2 regions of the Virgibacillus sp. L01 genome follow, and region 1 is predicted to be linked to the other one. Evidence: riboswitches for the same ligand, from Rfam matches in the RefSeq annotation. Region 1 holds a riboswitch; the other holds the start of a gene.

Region 1 (12,545 bases):
CAAACAAATGTATTTGTATTAGTTTAGGATAAATGTAAGGGTTTTGATTATGTTTGAAGCAGCGAGGAGGAGTTCATATTGCCGTTGAAGTCTACAAGTGTACTTGATTTGACCCGGTTACTGCCTGGTCCGTACTGTACAATGTTATTAGCAGATTTTGGTGCGGAAGTTATAAAAGTAGAGGATCCGGATAGTGGTGATTATGCAAGAGCATTTTATCCGAAGATTGCTGGAAACAGTGCGATGTTCCATTCACTCAATCGGAATAAGAAGAGTGTCTGTCTAAATTTAAAATTACTAGAAGATAAACAGGTGTTTCTGGAAATGGTTAAAAATGCAGACGTTGTTGTTGAATCATTTCGTCCGGGGGTGATGGAACGCCTTGGTTTGAGCTATGAACAATTAAAAGCAGTCAATCCCGGACTTGTATATTGTGCCATTACAGGATATGGCCAGACAGGTCCATACGCAAACCGTCCTGGTCACGATCTGAATTATCTCAGCTATGCCGGTTTACTGGATTTGATGGGCGAAAAAGATGGAAATCCAATTATTCCTGCAACAACAATTGCCGATATTGGCGGTGGTGCCTACCCAGCTGTTACAGGTATTTTAATGGCTCTTTTGAATAAAGAAAAAACAGGAAAGGGACAATTTATTGATATTTCGATGCTGGATAACGTGATTTCATGGATGCAAACGTTGCTACCTGATTATTTGGCTACAAACAATAATCCAAAGAGAGGGGAGCAAATGCTGGATGGCGGGAAAGCTTGCTATGCAGTTTATGAAACAATCGATGGACGTTATATATCAGTAGGAGCACTGGAACCGAAATTTTGGACTGCGTTTTGCAAAGCAATTGGCAAGAGCGAATTTATTCCCCTGCAAGATGACCCATTAGATAAGCAGCTTCAGTTAAAACAAGAAATACAACGCATTATTCTAACAAAAACACTATCAGAATGGATGGAAGTTTTTTCAGAAATTGACGCATGTGTATCACCAGTTCTAACTTTTCAGGAGATGATTAAAGATCCGCAAATTATTTCACGTGGGATGATTCAACAGATAAATGATTCCGCATTGGGTCATGTGAGGCAGATTGGTGTTCCGATTAAATTATCTGAAACACCTGGTGCTATTCGTTCCTCTGCGCCAAAAATTGGGGAACATACGGATGAAGTTATGAAGGGAATGGGGGTGCTGCGATAAGGTGAAAGATAGTTTCAGCTGAAACGGTTGGCCTATTGTTAAAAACTAAATTCAGGAGGTTTTTGAATGGATATAGGTACTACATTAGTTAGAAATGCTAGAAGTACACCACATAAAACGGCGATACATTATGGGGAGAAGATTTATTCATATGTTGAATTTAATCGTGAAGTAAACAAACTTGCAAATGGGTTAATTTCCAGAGGTGTTAAAACAGGCGATAAAATAGCACTGATGATGAAAAACTCCGACACGTACATGGTAACGTTCTATGCAATTATGAAGGCTGGTGCAGTCGCTGTTCCTGTCAATTTTCGTTTGACAGCCAAAGAAGTAGGCTACATTTTAAATGATTCGGATTCTTCTATCGTCTTTTTCGATGGTGAATATGCTGAATTAGTTAATGAAGCTTCAACTGAAAAGGTAGCATTACAGGTCTCTGCAGGCCCTACAACAAACGGTCAAATCAGATTGGAAGAGGTAACGACAATTAACGAATCTGAACCGGAAATAACTGTGGAAGAATGGGATGATGCAGAAATCCTGTACACGTCAGGTACTACCGGAAATCCAAAAGGGGCTTTATTTGACCATCATCGCATCCTCCATGTCGCTTTCTCCACATCAATTATGATGAAAATTGGCACAGAAGACAATCTTTTCCATGTTGCACCACTTTTCCACTCTGCTCAGTTAAATCTATTTATGATTACTGCTACGTATCTTGGGAGCACCCAGGTAATCCATCAGAATTTTGATCCTGTTCAAGCATTAAAAGCAATTGACGAACATCAAATTAGTCTATTTTTTGGAATCCCTACCATGTATAACTTTTTTCTACAGGTTCCGGATAAAGAAAAATATAATTTGTCATCTGTAAAAAGATGTGGCTATGGTGCAGCACCTATGCCTGTCCCACTTTTAGAAAAATCTATGGAAATGTTCGGTCATGATCAATTTTTCAATATGTGTGGTTTAACAGAAGGCGGACCAGGTGGCGTTCTGCTTTGGCCTGAAGATCATAAAACGAAACTTGGCGCCGGCGGCCGGGCGATGCTGAACACGGAAGCAAGAGTCGTAACAGACTCAGGTGAAGATGTTCATCCAGGGCAAGTCGGTGAATTTATTATCCGTAGTGAAATGGTCATGAAAAGCTATTACAACAACCCTGAAGAAACACAAAAAGTCCTGCACGACGGGTGGCTTTATACAGGAGACTTGGCCACTATCGATGAAGAAGGCTATGTAACACTGGTAGATCGGAAAAAGGACATGATTATTTCCGGCGGCGAAAATGTGTATTCAACTGAGGTTGAACAAGTGCTGTATAAACACCCAAAAATACTGGAAGTAGCTGTTGTTGGATTACCTGATGAGACATGGGGTGAGCGGGTTGTTGCAATTGTCGTGGCGAAGCAGGGGGAAACGATTGATTATGTAGAATTAAAGGATTTCTGCAGGGAGCATCTTGCAGGTTATAAAATGCCTACTGACTTCTTTGAAGAGAATGAATTGCTGCGGAATGCCTCAGGAAAAGTGATGAAATATAAACTGCGTGAATCGTTAAAAACAGGATCCAGTAACCACTAAAGGGGGAGATTTAGAATGATGAATACGCCTTTAACACTCGTTTCGTTAATAGAGCGTGCTGAAAAGTATTTTCCGAAGAAAGAAATAATCTCGCGTACCCAAGGTGGGATTCACCGGCTCAACTATCAAGAAATCAGCAAACGTACCAGGGCTCTCTCAAGTGCCTTGGGAAAATTGGGTGTTCAAAAAGGTGATAGAGTCGGAACATTTGCATGGAATCACCACCGCCATTTGGAGGCTTATTTTGGCAGATAGGAAAGTATAAAACTTTCCTACTGCATAAGTGCAACTAAGGCATTCGCAATTAAAGGCTTGGCGAATGCCAAGTTTTCTAACGATACCATCCATGGGTGCAGTTTTACACACCATTAATATCCGATTGGCAGAGGAGCATCTTGTATACATTATTAATCATGCAGAGGATAAAGTACTTTTAATTGATGTAGACTTACTACCGTTAATTGAGAAAATAAAAGATAAATTACCAACTGTTGAAGCCTTTATTGTTATGTCGGATGAAGAAAAACCGCCAGAGAGTAAGATAGAACCGCTTTATTCATATGAAGCGCTGGTTTCAGAAGGTGATGAAGCATACCAATTTTCAATGGATATTGAGGAAGAAGATCCTGCAGGGATGTGTTATACGTCAGCTACAACCGGAAAGCCAAAGGGTGTCGTGTATTCACATCGGGGTATTGTTTTACACAGTATGGTGCTAAGTATGGCTGATACTGCAGCAATTTCAGAATCAGATGTCCTGATGCCGGTGGTCCCAATGTTCCATGCAAATGCCTGGGGAATGCCTTTTGTGGCAACTTGGCTTGGTTCGACACAAGTTCTTCCTGGGCCGATGATGACACCGAAGATACTTGCCGAGCTTATTGAGTCATATAAGGTAACGCTAACGGCAGGGGTTCCAACAATTTGGCTAGGTTTGCTTAACGAATTGGAAAAAGGAAACTATAATATGGAAAGTTTACGCGCTGTTCTATGCGGTGGGGCAGCTGCTCCTAAAGGGATGATTCGAGCGTTTGAATCAGAACATGGCATTCCGTTTATCCATGCATACGGTATGACAGAAACCACGCCGCTTGTAACCCTTGCCCGACTAAAAAGTTATCAGACAGAACTACCTGAAGAAGACAGACTGGAAATTCGATCAAAACAGGGAATGGTTGTTCCAGGGTTGGATGTGAAGGCGATCAATGAAAATGGAGAAATAAATTCAGATGGAAAAGAAATGGGTGAACTGCTTATTCGCGGGTCCTGGATTGCAGATGAATACTATAATGATGACCGAAGCAAGGATGTTTTTCGAGACGGCTGGCTATATACGGGTGATGTTGTTACGATTGATGAAGAAGGATCTATTAAAATAGTTGATCGAACCAAAGATCTTATTAAGAGTGGTGGTGAATGGATTTCTTCGGTTGATTTAGAAAATGCGATAATGGCCCATGAATCTGTTTTTGAAGCTGCGGTTGTATCGATTCCTCACCCAAAATGGCAGGAACGCCCATTAGCATGTGTTGTACTAAAAGAAGATGAACAGTTATCAAAACAGGATATAATTGAATTTTTAGAACCCCAATTTGCGAAATGGTGGTTACCGGATGATGTTATGTTCATTAAGGAAATTCCCAAAACTTCTGTCGGCAAATTCCTGAAAAGAGCATTACGTGAACAGGTGAACGAACAGTTGAATGTGTAAGTATTGTAAGGTGTGGAGCGTTCTAGTAGCGTTCCATTTCTTTTTTTATGGGAAAGCCTGCTATGCTTGAAAAAGCTCACTTGTAATTATCCTTGGTTTTACGTCATACTATACTTGAGATGTTCATTTATTATAGGGGAGGCACTTTTATGCAACGTTTAATGTGTAAAGGAAAGATACATAGAGCTACAGTCACAGAGGCTGAGCTTGATTATGTTGGAAGTATAACGATTGATTGCAAGTTAATGAAGGAAGCAAATATTAAGCCTTATGAAATGGTGCAGATTGCAAACATACGAAATGCGGCAAGATGGAAGACCTATGCCATTCCAGCTCCAGAGGGTTCAAACCGCATTTGCCTCAACGGTCCGCCTGCAAACTTGTTTTCTCCAGATGACCTGGTTATTATTTTGAGCCAAGGACTCATGACCGATGAGGAAATAGAAGATTTAAAGCCTAAAGTGGTATTTGTAGATGAAAATAACGAGATCACCAGTGTTGAGGAACATGATTTACATTTGCCTGAGGGTGTGGAATTATAAGTTAAGTTTACAATGAAGAGCCTGGAGGGTTTTCCGGGCTTTTTTTATATTGTGGGGGCATAGCGGAATTGAATAAAAAGAATAGTTCTCTACAATCTACTGATACAGTAAAACCTACTATTAGGCTGATATACAATCCACTGATTCCAAGTATAGCCCTTATTTCATTTTACACCCTTGAAAACAGTCAAAAAAATGCTATAATAAAGACTGTCCAACTGGGGCATTAGCTCAGCTGGGAGAGCGCTTCGCTGGCAGCGAAGAGGTCATCGGTTCGAGCCCGATATGCTCCATCGTAAACACAATCTACTACTGAGGTGGATTGTGTTTTTATTATGCAGTAAGAAAGTATAAATACTTTCTTACTGCATAAGTACAACTAAGGCTTATCTATATTAAAGCTTGGCGATAACGGAATAAGGATCCGATAAATTCCATGTAAGTAATTATGGCGGATCCTCGTTCCGCTAAATGCTAGAAAAACTGCTCAAAAGTGATTGAAGTGAATCCTCGTTCCGCTAATAGTCTTAAAAGAAAGGGAAATGATGGTGAAAAGGGCAAATAGCGGAATGAGGATCCGAAACCGGTGCCAAAAGTCGTTATTTGAGGCAAATAACGGAATGAGGATTCACTTAGCAACACCGACTAAGCCCTTAGTCAAATAATCCTCACATGCAGACCCACATTTTCAAAATATTTTTTCTTTCCTCTACGTATTCAACTTTCCGGATTTTTGAACGATATAGTTAGTATGAAACTTCTAATAAGATTACATTAAAAATTAAATAACCTACGAGAATGGCAAACTTATTGAAAGGTAAGGACGCAGAGCCACGGGTCTAAGGTCTTATGACTATGATTGCCGGGTTACCGAAAAAAGGATGAAAAGATTAGTAGTTAAACTAATTAAGTCTATCACTTTTGGTAGGCTATTTTTTATTATAGGAAAAGTAGGGAACATCAAGTTTCTCCCCTATCTTCAAGGAGGTACATATCGATGGATAAGACATCAATTATTGGTATTATTATCGGGTTTTTAGCTTTAGGGGTGGGCATGACACTAAAAGGTGTTAGTCCAGCAGCGTTAATTAATCCCGCCGCGTTTATTATTATATTTTTTGGAACAATTGCGTCTGTTTGTATTGCTTTTCCAATGGAAACGATTAAAAGAGTACCGAGCCTTTTTGTCATCCTTTTTAGGGAAGATAAACAGAATGATATAAAACAAACGGTTGATACATTTACTGAATGGGCAGAGCTTACCAGAAAAGAAGGAATACTGACACTTGAAGCTAAAATAGATCAACTGGATGATAGCTTTTTATCATCAGGCATCCAGTTGGCTGTTGATGGGCAATCAACTGAGTTTATTAGAGAGCTTATGTTAGAAAAAGTTGATGCTATGGAAGACAGACATCAAAAAGGAGTTTCAGTCTTTTCGCAAGCTGGGACATATGCTCCGACTCTTGGTGTGTTAGGAGCTGTTGTTGGTCTAATTGCTGCTTTAGGTGACCTGAATGACATGGAGGCTTTAGGACATGCTATTTCTTCAGCTTTTATAGCAACACTGTTTGGTATATTTTCTGGTTATGTATTGTGGCACCCTTTCGCAAACAAACTTAAAGAGAAATCAAAAAAAGAGGTACTAATGAAACAAATCATGATTGAAGGTGTATTATCCATCACAAATGGTGAATCTCCACAGCTGATTCGAGATAAACTAAGTTCCTATTTATCGCCAAGAGAATTGTCGAAATTAGCTCAGGAGGGATCAAATGCGCAGAAAGAAGAAGAATGATGAACTTCATATGAGTGAATCCTGGCTACTTCCTTATGCGGATTTATTAACTCTGCTTTTAGCCTTATTCATAGTGCTGTTTTCGATGAGTGAGTTAGATGCAAAAAAATATGAAGAGCTCTCGCGCGTGTTTAATAGTGAGTTTTCAGGTGGGGAAGGGATACTTGAAGAAAGTAATAGTACAATAGAGATGCCTCAAGATGTGGAAGAAGATGAAGAGGAGACTGAAAAACCTGAGGAAGAGGAAAAATTAAGTAATAGTGAACAAGAGTTAAAAAAATTGGAAATGCTCCAGCAAAGAATAAATAAATATATAAACGAAAATAATCTATCCGAAAAGTTAGGGACCAATCTAAATGGTGAAGGGTTATTAATAACGATCATCAATGATGTAACATTTGATTCAGGAAGCGCTGTGGTGAGAGGAGAAGGCAGGGAAATTGCAAGTGCTATATCAACCTTTCTATACACGGACCCACCACACCAAATAATAGTCAGTGGTCATACAGATGACAGGCCAATTCGCACTAGTGAGTTTTCATCGAATTGGGATTTAAGTGTCATGCGAGCAGTTAACTTTATGCGCCTGATTTTAGAGAATGAAAAGCTTGACCCCAAAACATTCAGTGCAAAAGGATTTGGTGAACATAAACCTATGTTACCTAATACTAATGATCAAAACCGGGCAAAAAATAGACGAGTAGAAGTACTGATATTGCCTAATTATGATATTGCCGGGGAATTGTAGTGTGGTGCTTGCCACTTCGGTTATTGATCAATAAACTAAAAGCCGAAATCCCACCTAAATGGATTTCGGCTTTTAAAAATTTATTTCTTCTTAAACTTACTCCCCTTGTTTTTGGCACGTAACTTAGCCATTAAATCAGATGATTTTTCAGCTTCCTTTTGCGTGGTTGCTTCATCAATCGAAACAATTTGGTACTCATCATTTATTTTTTCCATGTTGAAATACGTATTTTCACTGCTTCCTTCTGGTAATAGTTCAGCAGGAATGACTACTTCTTCCTTTGTTTCCTCCATGAGTATGACAGCTTTGTTAGTATCTTCAAATCGATCAAGTATCCCTTTCATATTTATCCTCCTGTACAGGCCAAGCCTTGGCTTTTGATATCGTTGATCCGCGATGGGCCGATTCCACTAACATCTGTTAAATCACTGACAGATTGAAATGGTCTCAAATTAATTAAGTCCTCTGAACGTGCTGGCCCGATATGGATAATTTCCTGTAATTCTTCAGACGATGCTTTGTTGATGTTGATACAATCACCAGTTGCTGGCGATTTTTCTGTGTTAGTTGATTGATCACTTGTATCATTATTGGATGAGTTATCTGAGGAACCACTGCTGCTTGGGCTGATTGTGCCGTCATCTTTTGTCTGAACGGTATAGTCGCTTCCGTCCGTTGTTACAACAATTGTCCCATGAACATCCGTGCCATATAACTTGATCTCATCATTTTGGATAAGTGAAACCACCTCAGCATGCGGGTGTCCGTATTGATTATCTGCGCCTGCGCTATAGATGGCTACTTCCGGACTTACCGCATCAATAAAGGCTGGGTCACTGGATGTATTAGATCCGTGATGTCCTAATTGTAAAAAGTCAGCATTCACACTATTTCCGCTGTCCATCATTTTCATCTCGCCATCACGATCAGCATCGCCAGTGAACAGGAAGCTCATGTCGCCATATGTGAATTTTGCGGAAATGGATTCTTCGTTTGTGTTACCGGAAATACTGCCTGGATGGAGAACGGTTATGTCCATCGAACCAATTTCAAATGTGTCTCCGGTTCTTGGCTCATCGTAATCCGCGTCACTTGCCAGAACAGCCTTCATACCTTGTTGAAATGTTTGTGATGAGCTTTCATTTCCAGACATCCAAACTTCACCAACATCAAATGTGTTCATGACTTCTGCCAATTGCCCGGAATGATCAGCATCAGCATGACTGACAATGAGTATATCGATAGAAGAGACACCTTGTGCTGACAGGTAATTAGGCACTTCATTTCCTTGCCAATCTCCTGTATCAAACAATATAGTGTATTGCTCACCATCACTTTTATATTGAAAAAGGGTAGCATCCGCTTGTCCTACATCTATGTAGTGAACTTTCAAATCGGATAAAGAATTGCTCTTTTTATTAGGTTCTTCATTTGACTTTGAGTCGGAAGTCCCATCGGTTTCGCTTTGATTTGAATCTTGCTCTTTCGGTTTCTCCTTATCTTGTAATGATTCTTTTACTGTTTCCGAATGGTTTGTGACCGTTTGTTGCTCAGTTGAACCTTGATCAGGATTTTGTCCGCAGGCTACCAGTATAGCGAAAATCATTATAAATAAATATTTTTTGGCCACTTCAGTTTTCCCCTCCATTTGCCTAATGTTACTTTTTCTTAAGCGTATCAGAGCTATTCGGGAAAATCTATATACAAAATGACCATAATTGAATTTTGAGATTAATTTTGTCCGGGAAATTTTGATTTTTATCTAGGGGAAAACTAAATTTTTGTATGAGTTGCGGCTTCGGTTTTTAAATTTTCGTTATGTGCAAAAAGTAATGTTTCTTGTCATAATAGAAAAAAGTGAAACAAGGAGTCACCTCATGAATATTGTCTGGAAGCATTATCTGGTGATGCTATTTTTACTGTCATTGTTTAACTCTGACCTTAATTCTAACGTCAATTTAGAACTGATTACAACCGGAGTATTGGATCGAATTGAAGATGACAATCAGGCCGTTATTTTACTGGAAGAACTGCAGCAAGAACTTGTTGTATCGATGTATACATTACCACCAGGGAGTACACCGAATACATGGCTCCGAATTAAAATGCGTGGCACCTGTAATTTTCCAGATTTACACGTATCTTGCCTGATCGGGATAACTAAATTAAACAAGTAATTCTATTAACAATACAATCGATTCTAAAACAAAAAAAGTGTCATCTTTCAGGTGAAAAATTTATTTTAATTTATGCGACTTCCTTGGCGTGAGGTTCGATTCTTATAGTAAGAAGCAGCACCTAAGGCACTGCCTCCTGCTAATTTATTACAATGCTTCTTCTGTTGTACCTAATTCTATTTTCTCGTCCTTATCTGGCATTAATAAACTAAACACAATACCGAAGATTAAAGCTATGAAAAAGGTGGAAAACTTGGATGTGATCATACCTTCGAGTGGTGTGCTGATCCAGATTAACGTAGAGATTAAGCCTGCCAGGATGGTGGCTATTACACCAGCACCTGAGTATCGTTTCCAGAAAAATGTCATTAAGATAGCTGGGGAAAGTGTACATCCTACCCCTGCCCAGGCCCAACTGACAACAAGATACAGCAACGATTCCGACACGAGCGCAATTGTCATTCCAACTAATCCGAAAAATACAACAGAAGCACGTGATATCCAGATTAATTGTTTTTCTGTCAGATCGATACCCATTGCTTTGTGAATAATATCCTCACTGACCGAACTTGTAACAACCATTAGCTGTGAATCGGCAGTAGTGATGATTGCAGCCAGAATTCCCGCAAGCAGGATACCAGCAATCCAAGGGGGCATTAAGTCCAGAATCATAGTCGGCAGAATGATTTCGACATCAGCAAAAGATCCCTGACTGTACATCGCAATTGCACAGATACCGATTAGGAATGCACCGCTATAAGCGAGAACTGTCCATATGATAGCAACTACACTGCCTTGATTAGCTTCTTTATCATTTTTGAGTGCCATGAAACGGGCGCTAAGCTGTGGCTGGCCGCCTAGAAATCCAAAGAACCATGAGAAGTTGTTGAAGAATAATACACCAACGGCAAAACCGGTTAGTCCGCCAAACCAATGGTTGTAGGAATTGCCTGCATCAGCAAGTGATTGACTAATTGATAAGTCGTTTGTGTTAATGTAAATAAGTGCGACAATAGGTAAAACGACTAATGTAATTAACATCATGATACTTTGAATCATGTCTGTCCAAACAACTGATATAAAACCGCCAGCAAATGCAATAATAATTATGATTATAGTAGCTAAAATAACGCCAGCTGTGGGAGGCATACCAAATGTCGTGAAAAGCATTTTACCAGCACCAGCCATTTGTGCACCTACATAAAACATTAGAAATCCGGCAATCAGGATACTTGTCAGCCAGCGAATAATATTGGCTTTATCGCCGAACCGAACAGCAAGGTAATCGGGAAGTGTTAAGACATTATACTTATTGGTCTCCCTCATAAATTTTTTGGCTAGGAATAACCAGGCAAATAAAATACCAATTGCGATACCGGCAGCTACCCAAACTCCTGACAATCCCGTCATAAATACGAAACCGGTATACCCTAATAGTAACCATGCTGATTCACCAGTTGCGCGTTCAGAAAAGGCGAGTGCCCATCCAGGTAACTTTTTTCCACCTAGTAAAAAATCAGAATGTGTCTTACTTTTCTTACTGAAATAGTAACCAATAGCCAATATGACTAAACAATACAAAATAAACTCGATTAAAATTATACTCATTCGTTAACCCTCCATTTATTGTAATCGCTTACATAAATCTTGTAGATTAGCTTAACTTCGAACCCTTAAATCATCCTCCTTCTTTAGTGATTATTGATTAGACTATTGCACCTTCAATAAGTAATTCATTTTCTGCAAAACGCTCAAATCTGAGTGGTGATAAATTAAGTGTGTGATAGTTTCCGGTACGGATTAATTCGGATAAACCTTTACCTACAGCTGGTGCCTGCTGCATACCATGCCCGCTGAACCCACATGCTAAATAGTAACCATTTACTTCTGGATGTTCACCGATAATCGCATTTTGGTCCTTTGTATTATGGCTGTACATTCCTGCCCAGCCACTGATGACCTTTGCGTATAGAAAATTATCAATCCGATGTCCGAGAATTGGCCATAACTGCTCTAGGAAAAGTTCGCGGGACCATCTAAAATCGATTCCTGGCTTAACTTTTTCTGAGAACCCAACAATTAAACTTTGACCTTCATGACGAAAGTAAACCCCGGTAGGATCAACCGTTAAAGGTATTTTGTTTGTTAAAGGTTCTGCGATGTCAAACTGGATAATCTGCCTTTTTAATGGAATAACAGGTACAGGACAATTTATTGTTTCACTTAATGCTGGTGCCCAAGGACCGGCACAATTTATAACGATTGGCGCGTGATAGGTATCGCCATTTTCTAATTGTACACCGGTAATGCCCTGATCATTTTTTAGAATCGTTTCCACTGGTTCATATACATAGGACGCCCCAAGCTGTTTTGCCTTTTTGGCATAGCCTTGCATAACCGAATAGGGATCAAGATATCCATCTTCTGCACAATACAACCCTCCTTGTAAATCATCTGTGTTTAATTCAGGGATAATGGTTACTAATTCTCCACGTGTTAAGAACTCAGATGGAACACCATATTCATGCTGTAAGTTCGCTTGCTTTTGCAATTGATCTATATTTTCATTTTTAGCTAAGAACAAATAGCCTCGTTGCTGAAAATCTATTTCAGCTTTCTCACCGTTTATTGCCATGTCTTCAGGAAATGTTTTGTATTGTTGTAAACTGTAGCGACTAATTTGAATGTTGATTGCTGTGGTGAATAACTGTCGGATGCCTCCAGCACTTCTAGGGGTTGAGGAAAATTCATATATAGGGTCTTT
Region 2 (12,545 bases), on a different contig from region 1:
TTTAATGAGGCCGTAGAAGAAAGTCGTTTCATCCTTAGTTGAACTCACACCCCAAGCAATGTTCTCTGCACCTTTTATTGCAGGTATTTCAGTACCTGATAATATTTCCCAGTCCGAACCGTTCTTCTTTAACAATTTTGCTCCGTACGTTTCAATAGGTGATTCCGTTTTATAAAATACCACATTACCGTTCTTCGTCTCTGTTTCATTAAGTATCTCTAAGTGAGTTATATCATTTATCAATACCTCTTCAACGGTGTTTCCACAACCCACTAAGAGGAAAAGAAAAATCATAGTAAACATAGCCCTTAGTGTTAAAGTCATATACTTCCCCCTAATAACTATTAATGAAGACTATAATTGCTTTTTATGCAGTTGATTAAAAAGTCTCTATCTTCAGGAAAACTTAAACTAAGCTCCTTTAATTGTTCTAAGTTTTTCCAAGCAATATCATAAATTAAATTATCAGGATCTTGAATTTTTCTGTCCCCACCAACAATCTTTACAAAGAAATAGTGAACCTCGAAAGATATATTGATTTCCTCATAAATACCCTTTTTCACCTTTATTTCATCAACTACTTCTGCAACATACCCTGTTTCTTCTTTGATTTCCCTAACACAACATTCTTCATATGATTCATTTTCTTCTAGTCCGCCTGAAGGAACAGACCAAGTTTTATCCTCTTCAGGCTTTCCTTGTAATACCATAAGTAATTCACCGTTTTCATTGATGCATACACCTGACGAACCAAGCCATTTTTGCACTTAAAAATCACTCCCCGTTTTTTAACTAGGAATAGTTTTTGTTTTTATCGTCGCCTTGTTCATCTTCTTGTTCTTCCTGCTGCACCTCTTCATGAAATTCCTTGCCCTGCCCGTATGATGCTTCCAATGGAGTATAATAACTGCTCGGAATTTTACCCGTGATAGCAATCCTACAAGCAATAAAAATCATTAATATAAGTACAGTTGCCAATGAGATGAAAAGAAAAATCGGAAAAATATACATGAAATCACTGCCTTTGTTAGAAGTAATTGAGTTTAGTTCAACTCTTATACTCGTTAGTTTAAGACTTTCCAATCTTCATAAGTAGTAGCGTCAACGCCTAATTCCCTTGTTCTTAGCCACTCAAAAGCTTTTAAAACAAGTGGTGATGCATTATCCAATGAGACATCTTTTTCCGATACCCACATCGCGCCCAGTGAATCTTGACCATCAAATTGTTCTGGTGCACTTAACAATCCACCTATCTTTTTAACAGAGTAGTAAACAGCTATATGGTGGACATCAGTAAATTCTTTCCACAGCCAAGGGAGTTTGAAATCTGTGACACCAATGTTATCTTCAATATCGATTTTAAGCCCAGTTTCTTCAAAGAACTCTCTTTTCATTGCTTCGGACAAAGATTCTCCCTCTTCTAAGCTCCCTCCAGGAAGGTCATATCGGTTTATGTACGGACCGCCATTCTTATATATTACTAATAGTTTGCCTTCCTTTACATATATACCATATACACCAAAAGCCCTATGATATCTTTTTTCAGACACAATAATCCCCCTCACTCTTGTTCAAATGCCCGTGTTTAGTTAAATGCATATACTTCACAATTTATTATCGAAAGGTATCAGCCACTAAATTACTAAATTCTCTTAGGTAGTAAAGGTAATTGTCATCACCATAGTTATATCGCTTGTTATACATTTTAGCTACAACAACATTGTATTCTGGAATCACTAAAAGAGTTGGTCCTGTTATTCCTAAAATTTGATAAGAGCCTTTAGGGACTCTTTCCCCTATCTCACTGTAATCGGCAGGAGTACCTTGTACATACCAAAACAGTCCATTTTGTGGAAGGTTATTATCTTTGAAAATAGGGCTTTGAATTTGAGTTGAAATTTCAATCACTTCTTTTGGAATAATTTGTTTCCCATTCGCAAAGCCTTTGTTTAAATGAATATTTCCCCATTGTACAAACTCTGATGCAGTCGTATGAAGGTTTGATTCAGTACCATTATTGGAACTGCCCAACTTATATGAACCATCTTCATCTGGATTAATAATTTCTTTTACTAACGCTTCATTCTCCGTAGTTTGCCAGACTGTTTTCTTTAAACCTAAAGGTAAAAAAACTCGCTCATTTAAAAGTTCTGGAAAACGCTTGTTAAAAAGTCTATTTACCAGCCAAGTGATCATTAACACATTTATTCCTCTATAAGCCCAGCCGTTACCTGGTTCAAACTCTCTAAAAATAGTACCATCATTTTTTTCGTGTAAACCGTGTGAATGAGTTACTAAATGCCGTAATGTGGTTTTTCCAAGTAGTTGTTCATCTATTTCTTCAAAATATTCAATGGCATAATCATCAAGGCTTTTGATTTTTCCTTCATAAAGAGCATAGGCCACTGCTAACCCAAGATAGCTTTTTCTTGCAGATGCTACGTTAAATAGCGAGGATGAATTGATTGGAGCTGCTTTAGTAGAATTAGAATGATAACCACTATAATGTTCCAATATTACTTTGTTATCTTTAATTATATATAATGAAGAAGCACTACTCTTGTTTTTTTCTTTTATATCCTCAACCCAATCAATTAATTTTTCAAGTTTCTCCATTATAATTTCTCCTTTCCTTCAAAATCTCGTACTTATTTCAGCAAAAATAATCAGAAATACTTGTAAAATCATCGAATTCTTTTCACAGATTGTGTTATAATACGAACAAACGTTCTTAAAAGGTGGTTTGAGGATGAATGGATTAATCCAGCGTTCAATTGATACGAAAGAAAAGATCGTTATCTTTTATATTGATCATGTGAACAACGTAACGGAGCGCTATATCCGTGTAATCAATTATAGTGATGAAAAAATTCTTGCCTACTGTTATTATCGTAAACAAGTGCGTACATTTAAACGTAATAACATTCTTTCCGTTGGACCAGCTAGAAAACAAATGGAAGCGTAGACATGCGTGAAAACAGTAAATCCAAATTGCCAGGTTATTACTGTCATAACAAATCGGGAAACAATCCAAATCCTCCAGACTGAAATGCGAAGTAGATAACAAACAGCATAAATGTTAATTGCCAGATAGTATACAGGTAATCATTTTGTCCTTTTTTATACTTCCATTCCATGACTGCCCGAAATACCTCTTGCAACACTAAAAATACCACCGTAACCATAAAGACTGCCAATGAATCATTAATTGGTAAATGTGGATTGCCAAAAAAAGCAAAGGCTGCAACAACAGTTGCGATAAAAGCCAGTGTTCCAATAATCCAATCACCTTTTTTATGTAAATTATTCACATGACCATGCGAAAAGAATTTGGTTCGTTTAACGTTAAGTATTTTTCGCATGATTGTATTAAAGATAAATATTATGAGAGATAGTACGACTATCAGCATGATCAACTTCCCGAATATCGGCTCCTGTCCTGGGTACATAAAAATTCACTCCTAGCCCTTCATTCAATAATCCCCTGTAACTTTTGGTCACGAATAGCTTCGCCAGCAACCCAATCATCAAAATTTATATCGATTATTTGATTACTTCGGGCAATGGCAGTCAATAATCTAGAATCCTTGAAACCATAGGCAAACGTGTGAAGCGTTCCGAACAGCTCTTCATAGTCCGTATAAAACAGTGAAGAATTCTTATCTCGAAAATGATCAAAAGCTTCCTGCTGTGTCAGTTGTTCATTCTTTATGCTTTGTATATATGTATGGCGTTTCTCTGAGTTAGTTATGACTGCTCTATTATTGTGCTGTTGTGATCTATCCTGAAAGTGGTTCACACATGTTAAATAAGACGCGTCGTTCCGCACGATAACACTATCTGGACTAGCTTCCACAACCGCAACATTACCTTTGTTATCACCCATGGAAAAATTGTAACAGGCAGCATGTGGAATTTCTTGCAGCATTTCGATTGCATCTGCGACGGTAGAACATGTATCAAGTACCATCCTGATTGCAATCCAAGCAGAAGTTCCCTCTGTATAACCGTTGTTGCTCTTAAAATGCAAACCTACTACCAAACCGTGCTGATTAACACCATCATGCCTGCCAAGTACTTGCAGATTATAGCCTGCTGATGCAAACCCTTCTTCAGGCTGGATTAAGCTAAAATAGCCATCATAGAGAGCAGGCGAGAAGTCATAGTTTCGCACATAATACGAATCTGTCACCATTGCCGAACAACCCATTGCTAATGGTCTGGGAACATCATATCCGCTGAATTGTGCAGCGGCTTTTTGCCAAGGAATTTGCGCACCTTCTGCCAAACCTTCAAGTTCATCCAATAAATGAGGTGAAAATGTTGAATAAATGGCTTCCATATTTGTAACATCTATCTGTTCGCGGGTTATATTTTCAAAGGTTTGTATTATAGGCGTACCAGCTATTTGCTGTCCCAAATTCAAGCCTATTTGATACGAACTACCCCGATGCTGAAATATATTCACATTAAAGTCGGACATAACGGTTCTCCTTTATAAAACTGCCAACGATATAATTCGATATTTTTCATTTAAATTCCTTTATTCAATACGAATTAAAAAGCAAAAAGTTTCCATATAACTGCAAATCGGCTAACTATTAGAAAAGACGCATGATCACCCCATGCGTCTGCTTCCTTATACAGAATTGAAATTCACCTTCACCTGTACCAAGTCCTCTATTTCATTATTTCTAGGGCTGCGTGTATATACCCAAACTTCCCCGGTGCTTGCGGTTGGCTGCCTGTCAAAAGGTAAAGTGCTTTCAAACCTTCCATAGGCCGGTGCTCCCTGATCCGCCATTACAGATCGTTCTTCAGAAACGATTACACCGTTACTATCGCGCACTTGATGCAGGACAGTCGCTTCAAAAACTCGCACCCAGCCTGCAACCCGTTGTCCGCTTTGAATGACGGTTCCAGGTAAAGGGTCCATCACAGCAATATTTTCTGAAGTATCAAGCGGGATAATCAGCGCATATCCCGGCCAAATGGTAGTTGGTGAAAAACCAGGCCGATCCAGGTTGGCACGAAGGATGTTGGCTCGTGGAATACCAAAGCGTTGTTCTAATTGATAAATAGTGTCGCCTTGTTCTACAGTGTAAATAAATGCAGGGACAATTAATGGCTGCCCAGGATAAATCAAGCCGGGATCCTGAATATCTGTGTTGATTCCAGCAATCAGCTCGATAGCTGTTGAGAACCGTAGAGCAATTCGAGTAAGCGAGTCACCAGGCGCTACTACGTAAAATGTGGAGATGTCATTTGTTGAAGTTGATGGGACGACCAACAGCTGTCCAGGAAAAATCAGATCAGGCGTTGTTACGGGAGGATACAGATAATTAGCATCTGCAATTGCCTGTGGCGTACTGCCAAACCGGTCAGCAATGGCGTACAATGTGTCACCTGGCTGGACTTGATAAATAAAGTATGTGCCTGTTGCAATACTCAAATATATCACCTCCTAATGTGATGAAATCTAATTCTATAATACGTAACAAACGGGCGAATGTGTATAGTGTGTTTGCAAATTAAAGGAGAGGAATAAATAATAACTGGTTCCGTTTCCTATCAGAATTACATTTTAAAATGTAACTGAATTTGTATAACTATTTGCATCATATTTGCAGTGATACTTGTAATTAAAAAAATCTCAGTTCATTTTAATTGAACTGAGATTTTTCCTTGAATTTATTTTCTTTTCAACTAACGCGCCTTTTACTTGAAGGCGATGAAGTTGCTAATTATTTATTACTTTCATTTCTATATAGTTTTCTTCACTTATCTCTTTCTCACTAACTAAAAGTGATTGGAACGCTGCAAACAGTTCTTGTATATCTTTCTCCTTGTTAATTAAGTTAATACTTTTTTGATACTCTTCCTCATTCTTATATTTTGAAATCTCCATCCATTTCGTACTATCCTCATTGCATTGGAGGTAAATAGTATTAAGATCCAAATATTTGTTATAAATTTCTGACGCTTTTTCTTGAATACTTAAATACTCGTCCACTTTGTCATTTTCAATATGATATTGATAAACTTTTACAAACATTATTCTCCCTCCAATTTTATAAACCTTATTAAATAATCCTGGCTGCTATAGTTGAACAAGAAGTGCAATTCCTTATTAAAGGAAACCACACTTTAATTGAACTGTAACTTCTTTAAATTTGCATTTGGAACTCCGGCTTCTATGTAACTTCTTATCAATTTCCAATCATTGTTTTCATTTCTTTTAAATGTCTGAAAGAATAAGCTAACATTCTCTAATTTCTTTCCATCAATTATTAGTGTAGCTGATAAAATTGCCATAATTTCATCTTGTCGTAAAGGAATTATCGCCTCTTCATTTAAATCCCATTTGTTATCTTCTTGTTTGGCGAAATTAAACCCTTGTTCCCAGCCAGTTATCGCCTCTTCATAACCAAAGTCTACTAATTCGCCATTTGAAATCTCTCTTGCTTTATAATCTTTGGAAATAATATCTTTCAATTCTGTCAAAGACGAATTTCTCCAAACATCTAAATAGGAATTAAGAACCTTGCGAAATGAACCATCTTCCATAATAATAGTCCTCCTTAAATATTGAATTAGTTCAACATAAACGCTTAGTTGGTTAAAAAACTTAATAATTTGATTTTAACATAATATTTAGATAATTCATAAGAAATAAAAAACATCAAGTAAATACTTTTCTTGTTCAACTCTTGCACCCGTTAATGGATTAAGAAAAGAGCTACTACTAGCTGGTTAGTTGAAGACTATTTCCTATTTGACTTTTTATTTTAACTCATAGTGTAATTCAGCAAATTGCTTACAATGCGTTACACCTAACAGTTTCAACTTATTCTCTCTCTCACTCGGTAAAAATAGTGGGATACCACGCCCTATGATGGTTGGGGCAATTTGAATAAAAAATTCATCAACAAGCCTTTCACGAAGAAGAGGGTAAAGAACTTCTCCACCACCGACAATCCATATTCGTTTCCCACTTTTTTCTTTTAATGATTTTGTAAAGTTGACAATATCACCATTAACGTATTCAACATTATCATCAGAACCAGTTAATGAACGAGAAAACACATAACATTCCCTACCCTTATATGGAAAACCATTATCAGGAACATTAAACATAATTTGCTCATAAGTTTTTCTGCCCATTATAACAATATCGATGGTAGAAAAGAAATCCGAGTAACCTATATCTTCCTCACCCTCTGTACCCAATAACCAATCCAACGAATGGTCTTCTCTTGCAAGATAACCGTCTACACTAATAGCACCATAAAAAACCAACTTAGTATTACTGTCATTCATTCTACAACACCCTTTCACCCGAAATAGGAACAATTGTTCGACATTTAATGTAACATAATAACATTACACTATTCAACTCTTCTGCAGCTATAGTTGAACAAGGAGTGCAATTCTTTATTCAAGGCAAGTTACTCGCTTGTTGGAGAATTTAGATTTCAGCTAACATAATAACACCAAAAAATAGTAAAAAAATTACTATTAAATAAACTCCAACTACCAATGAAGCTATTAATTTTCGTTTAGTATTTTCAATCTTAATAAGCTCTTCCAAATGTTTCTCATTCATTATACGTCCTCCTCTCATAACTTCTATAATTTATTTAAGTTAAAAATCTGTTCTCTTCAACTCTTCTGCAGCTTTAGTTGACAAGCGGATTCAATTTCCTGTTCAAGGAAAGCACTCGATAGTTTAAGAGTTATTAATCCTTTTTTATATACGCCTTTGATATTTACTGTGTCCATCTGTTAAACCAACAAGTTCAAATTTATTATTCTTATAAAAGTTATTTAATTTTATATTATCCGCAACACAATCTAATTTAAGATATTCTTTATCACTTTCATTGTTCTGTATCCAATCCAGAACACTTCTGCCAATTCCGTTCTTCATATATGTAGGAATAATTGCAAGTCTATGTAAGTAAAGCGATTTCGAGGAAATATCATCTCCCCAAATATGCCTGTCCCATTCACTTTGTTCAGATAAAAGTGTAAATGTAGCCACAATATCGTTATCTTTCAAAACAATATACGTTTCTTGATTGGATATGGCTTGTTTAATCTCTTCATCATCACCACCATCTAATAGAAACCCCCATTGATTTATTTCATTATCTTTCATCCATAGAGCTATCTGTTTTAACATTTTAATAATTTCACTACTATCCTCATTCGTAGCAATTTTTATATTGAAATCTTCAACGAAATCCAAGTTCATTTTTTACCTCCTCATAGATTATCTTACATTTTTATTCTTTGTGATAAATAACGGAACCCGCTCCATCCAACTAACTATACCGTTTTTCGTGTCCTGTACAGCAAGGCCCCAACAAGCGCCAGGAAATAAACAAGTAATCCAATAAGTGTATAGACATACATGATTGGCTGGTTTTGAACATACCCAACGATTGGCACATTTAAGAGCAGTAATAAAGGAAACCCAAACATTATTGCTGTTGCACTACCCATCACCATATTATCTGCTGTATTGGATTGGAATTTTGGGTCTACTGCTTTTAATAGTGCCATTCCAGTTGAAATTGTACCAGTTTGCATGCCGTAAAATCCTAATACGTTTGGTAGTTTATCTTCAGGGAACACGCGCGGTCCAATCCAAAGTAAAAACGCTATGGTTACAAAGCCGCCTAAGGTAGTTAATATCAGAATCGGGACAGCATACTCCTGTAATGCATAGATCGAAATAGCAGCGATTGATGCGGTTATCATGTAATCGAACGAAAAACCGGAAATTCGCTGCAGTAAAAAGTTGTTCGGTGAATGTTCAAGCTGAAGCCCTGCATTTTTTAATCGATTTAAAACAGTTCGGAAAAACATCGCGTACAAGCTTCCGATTAAAAAGTGGAATCCAATGATTAGCTGGGCAAAAGTTGCTCCAAATGTTCCAAGTGGCGTCAATACTTTGTCTAACCCATATATAGTCAAATATGTAACAAGATAAATGAAGCCGATTAATGCTATTTGATAGGTTAGCTTATCGATTGCATCACTTAATGAAATCTCATCTGGCTCTGATCTTTCTACCATTTGTTTATGTGTTTTGACTGGGCCAGATTCGATTTTCTGGAACTTTTTGTTGCGGGCTAACAGGTTCATTAGGATAATCCCGACTACCGTTGCCCAAATAAAGCCTATCCCGGCAATCGTTAAACCAAGGTTCCCGCCACCAACAAGTCCCAGTTCTTCCCACTGTGTACCTATCGAATATGCTTGCCCGGGTCCTTGACCGAATCCGAGTGGCAGCAATAGTCCAACACCTGGGAAAAAGTCTGGATATAATGTTTGGACAAGTATCATGAATAAACCAAAGCCGACCAACCCTTGGATGAGGTATGTTGAAACGATCATGAGACCTGAGTTGATAACAGCTGGACTATTTTCCACTTGCCGTTCTTTTAACGATAAAGCAATAAAGCCAATGGCCATTAAATGGTAAACCAGGTTTCCAAGTAAATCCTTATCAAAATTTATCCATCCTAGTAGTTCAGGTCCAACGATTAACCCTAGGAAACCAGCAATCATGGACGTTGGTACAATTAATTTCCTTAAGGCTGGTATTCTAGCTTTTAATACAGCGGCAATAACAATTAAAAAAGATAAAAGAGCAAAATCGAGTACAAATGACCAGGAGTTACTCATGATATCACCTCATCTGATTGTTTAGATTCCAATTCCTGTGCGGTTTTGATTGCCATTAGCCATTTGTACGCTGAGGTGTCGGGCTGATAAAATACAATTCGATAAAATTGATTTTCATAAAAGAAGTCCAGCTTATGATGAAACTGAATATTAATCCCTTCCATATCCCGAAATGCAAATGCATGTTGCTCCTCATTATCACCATTAAACGTAATTGTTGTATTATTCCACTCTAGATCTCCTTTAGAAACAAGACGGAATGGTTTATTGTCCTCAGATAAAAACAGCTTAACATGGTCCTGCATTGCCTCATTCCAGTTCTGCTGCCAATTCGGATCAAGTAAAGTCTCTTTCAAAAATTCAAGCTGCCATTTATTCCAATCACGGGGTGTAGAATAATAGATGGGAGGTGTCACTTGCTCAAATGTTCCCAAGGATGTGTAACGAACGGTATAATCACAACTTCGGCATTCAAACAGGTCATCGTGCGAATGCAGCTGTCCAGGTATTCTACAATGTGGACAAACAAACAACAGGCGTTCCAAGTAGTTTGCTAGATTTTTCCCCTGATATTCACCTGCAATCTCAGACTGCCACTCCATTTCATTATGGTAAAGCGCTTCGGTTAGCTTCTGGTTAATGACGTCAGGTGAATCGTTAGTAAATGCTCCCTGATCCCATACTTTTTTATAGGAGATAGAAATCAAGCCTTTGCGATGTTGATCCGCCCACCTTGGATGAGTCAGATGCCCGCCGCGAATTGTTGTAATGATAACAGGGATGTCCAACAGCTTAACTAATTTAGCGGTTGAGTAAATAAGCGGCTCCGTGTCACCGTCCCAATTTCGGTTTCCTTCTGGGAAAATACCAATAACCCTATTATGCTTCTTAGCCTTCAGTACACCTCTAATCGTGCTCGTATCATTTTTGAATTTCATCTTTGGGATGGCACCAACATAGTTTAATATTCTTTTTAAGAAAGGATTTCGAAAAAGAGGTTCAGCAGCAATGAAAGAAATCGGTTCATTTACATAACTATTTAGAATCAGTGGATCCCAGTTATTTACGTGGTTAGATAAAATAATATAAGGCGGTTTCATGTGAAGGGTGTCATTGCGTTCAATCACTATTTTTGAACGTCTTCTGGTAAAGAAACGGATGAAAAATAACAGCATATTTATGATCCGCATATTTGGTTTATTTTCGATACTCATCATTTCACATCCAACTATAAAAATATAAAATTAGTACGCTACTATTTTACCATATAATCGAGTATTTTCCTTTAAATGCAAAAAAAGCTATACCCCACAAATGGACGGAGTATAGAAAGGCAGTGTTAGTACCAGAAAAACATAAAGGTAGGATTAATTGAGTTCATTTGTCTAAATCGACAAAAGTTGATTTCGTTGGTTGAGCTTCACATCTAGTAGTTGACTAACTTGTATTAATGATGGATCTGTAAAATCACTTCCATTCGCCTTAACCTGATACATCAAGGATTTAAGCATTTTAATATCATTGTTAATAATCTTCAGAACATCTTCAGTATCCAAATCACATCCCCCTTTCAGGAATAAGGAGTGTATTCGAAAGCTGGCTGACTTATTGGAAAATCCAACTTAGCCCCTATAGCTTTGCGTCATCATCTTTCAATGATTTTGCCATTATCGTACATGATGTGATGGTACTAACACAGTTTATTCTATAAAAGATATTGTCCACAATATACTATATATAGTGAATTAACGCAAAATTCATGAAAAAGTGCCGGAACATTTTAAGCTTGCTTAATCTGGATTATTGTCCCGTCTTTTCATAATACGCATAGGATAATACAATACTATGAATAAGGAAGTGACCAAGAGATGGGATTATATATTAATAATAATGATCATCCAGACGTCTATATGAATGGCAGCGATATCCTGGAGCCGAACCAGGGATACTTTCGCGTAGATTATTTCTCCGAGATGATAAAAGAACAGAAAGAACTGAATAAATCATTATCCAATTCCTTTCGTGATTTAAAATCGTTATACCACCAGCAAACTAATACACAGGCAGGCAGATGGCAGGAGGTTGGCAAACAGCTGGAAGTATTAAAAGAAAGTAACCTTCAGCATAAAAATTTCGAGAATCAGGCTGTCCAATGGTTGAAAACGTTAGATAGCAATAATGCAAAACTGCAGGATATCTTAGAAAACGGTGGCCTATTAAATAAGGAGATTGCAGAACAAGTCAATCGCTTAGGCGAATCGAATCAGGCTATTGTAGACCAGCTAGGAAAATATGAAAGCTCAAGCCAGGCACTCGCATCACACATGAGTGAGCTGTATGATCTTAACAAGCAGATGTCAGAGCGGATTTCCACGCAAGACGATAACCAGGATCAAGTAATAAACCGACTGGAAAACCAAGAAGCCCTTATGGAGAAAACGTTAAGGCAAATTGATCAGTTTCGATCCATTCTTTTCGAACGAACTAACTATATAGCAGAAAGTATTGAAAACAGTTATAATCTTACTTCCACATATGTCTATAAACTGATGACTGGATCAGAACAACCACTGTCCCTTTTCATGACGAAACAAAGAGAAGAAGAGAGGAAGTCTGATTAATTGAATGAAATGGCGATACTGTAATACGGTATCGTCATTCTTTGATACAATGTAAACAAAAGAAGTCCATAAAGGAATGAATTTCAATGAACATAAAGATTATCGCAGTAGGAAAATTAAAGGAAAAATACCTCAAGCAGGGCATTGACGAATACTTAAAGCGGTTAAGTACATATGCAAAAGTTCAAATCATCGAAGTCGCCGATGAAAAAGCCCCTGAAAACATGA

What was found. A riboswitch is a leader RNA that binds a small molecule or an ion and turns the genes downstream of it on or off. The one in region 1 is predicted to bind cyclic di-GMP.
Region 2: it holds a riboswitch for cyclic di-GMP, as region 1 does, so the genes downstream of both, ACTWQM_RS12820 (Spo0E family sporulation regulatory protein-aspartic acid phosphatase) here and motA (flagellar motor stator protein MotA) in region 1, are expected to answer to the same signal.

The regions. Positions count from the first base shown of each region.
Region 1 is NZ_JBQQCP010000001.1:395,191-407,735, reverse strand. It holds gene ACTWQM_RS01880 (MaoC/PaaZ C-terminal domain-containing protein) at 1-27, shown strand, start outside; gene ACTWQM_RS01875 (CaiB/BaiF CoA transferase family protein) at 79-1,215, shown strand; gene ACTWQM_RS01870 (class I adenylate-forming enzyme family protein) at 1,282-2,805, shown strand; partial or broken gene ACTWQM_RS01865 (long-chain fatty acid--CoA ligase) at 2,821-4,516, shown strand; gene panD (aspartate 1-decarboxylase) at 4,666-5,058, shown strand; tRNA gene ACTWQM_RS01855 (tRNA-Ala) at 5,279-5,351, shown strand; cyclic di-GMP riboswitch class I at 5,849-5,933, shown strand; gene motA (flagellar motor stator protein MotA) at 6,056-6,856, shown strand; gene motB (flagellar motor protein MotB) at 6,834-7,604, shown strand; gene ACTWQM_RS01840 (DUF3006 domain-containing protein) at 7,685-7,948, opposite strand; gene ACTWQM_RS01835 (MBL fold metallo-hydrolase) at 7,951-9,252, opposite strand; gene ACTWQM_RS01830 (hypothetical protein) at 9,482-9,781, shown strand; gene ACTWQM_RS01825 (sodium/proline symporter) at 9,929-11,389, opposite strand; gene ACTWQM_RS01820 (NAD(P)/FAD-dependent oxidoreductase) at 11,487-12,545, opposite strand, start outside.
Region 2 is NZ_JBQQCP010000006.1:144,852-157,396, forward strand. It holds gene ACTWQM_RS12740 (hypothetical protein) at 1-324, opposite strand, end outside; gene ACTWQM_RS12745 (NUDIX hydrolase) at 345-767, opposite strand; gene ACTWQM_RS12750 (DUF3951 domain-containing protein) at 793-1,011, opposite strand; gene ACTWQM_RS12755 (NUDIX hydrolase) at 1,065-1,553, opposite strand; gene ACTWQM_RS12760 (serine hydrolase domain-containing protein) at 1,615-2,616, opposite strand; gene ACTWQM_RS12765 (hypothetical protein) at 2,750-2,965, shown strand; gene ACTWQM_RS12770 (DUF4181 domain-containing protein) at 3,009-3,449, opposite strand; gene ACTWQM_RS12775 (C45 family autoproteolytic acyltransferase/hydolase) at 3,470-4,483, opposite strand; gene ACTWQM_RS12780 (LysM peptidoglycan-binding domain-containing protein) at 4,640-5,452, opposite strand; gene ACTWQM_RS12785 (hypothetical protein) at 5,741-6,055, opposite strand; gene ACTWQM_RS12790 (flavoprotein) at 6,148-6,567, opposite strand; gene ACTWQM_RS12795 (dihydrofolate reductase family protein) at 6,784-7,320, opposite strand; gene ACTWQM_RS12800 (hypothetical protein) at 7,469-7,606, opposite strand; gene ACTWQM_RS12805 (GNAT family N-acetyltransferase) at 7,751-8,257, opposite strand; gene ACTWQM_RS12810 (S-layer homology domain-containing protein) at 8,332-9,696, opposite strand; gene ACTWQM_RS12815 (lysophospholipid acyltransferase family protein) at 9,693-10,910, opposite strand; gene ACTWQM_RS12820 (Spo0E family sporulation regulatory protein-aspartic acid phosphatase) at 11,082-11,252, opposite strand; cyclic di-GMP riboswitch class I at 11,285-11,372, opposite strand; gene ACTWQM_RS12825 (hypothetical protein) at 11,565-12,317, shown strand; gene rlmH (23S rRNA (pseudouridine(1915)-N(3))-methyltransferase RlmH) at 12,404-12,545, shown strand, end outside.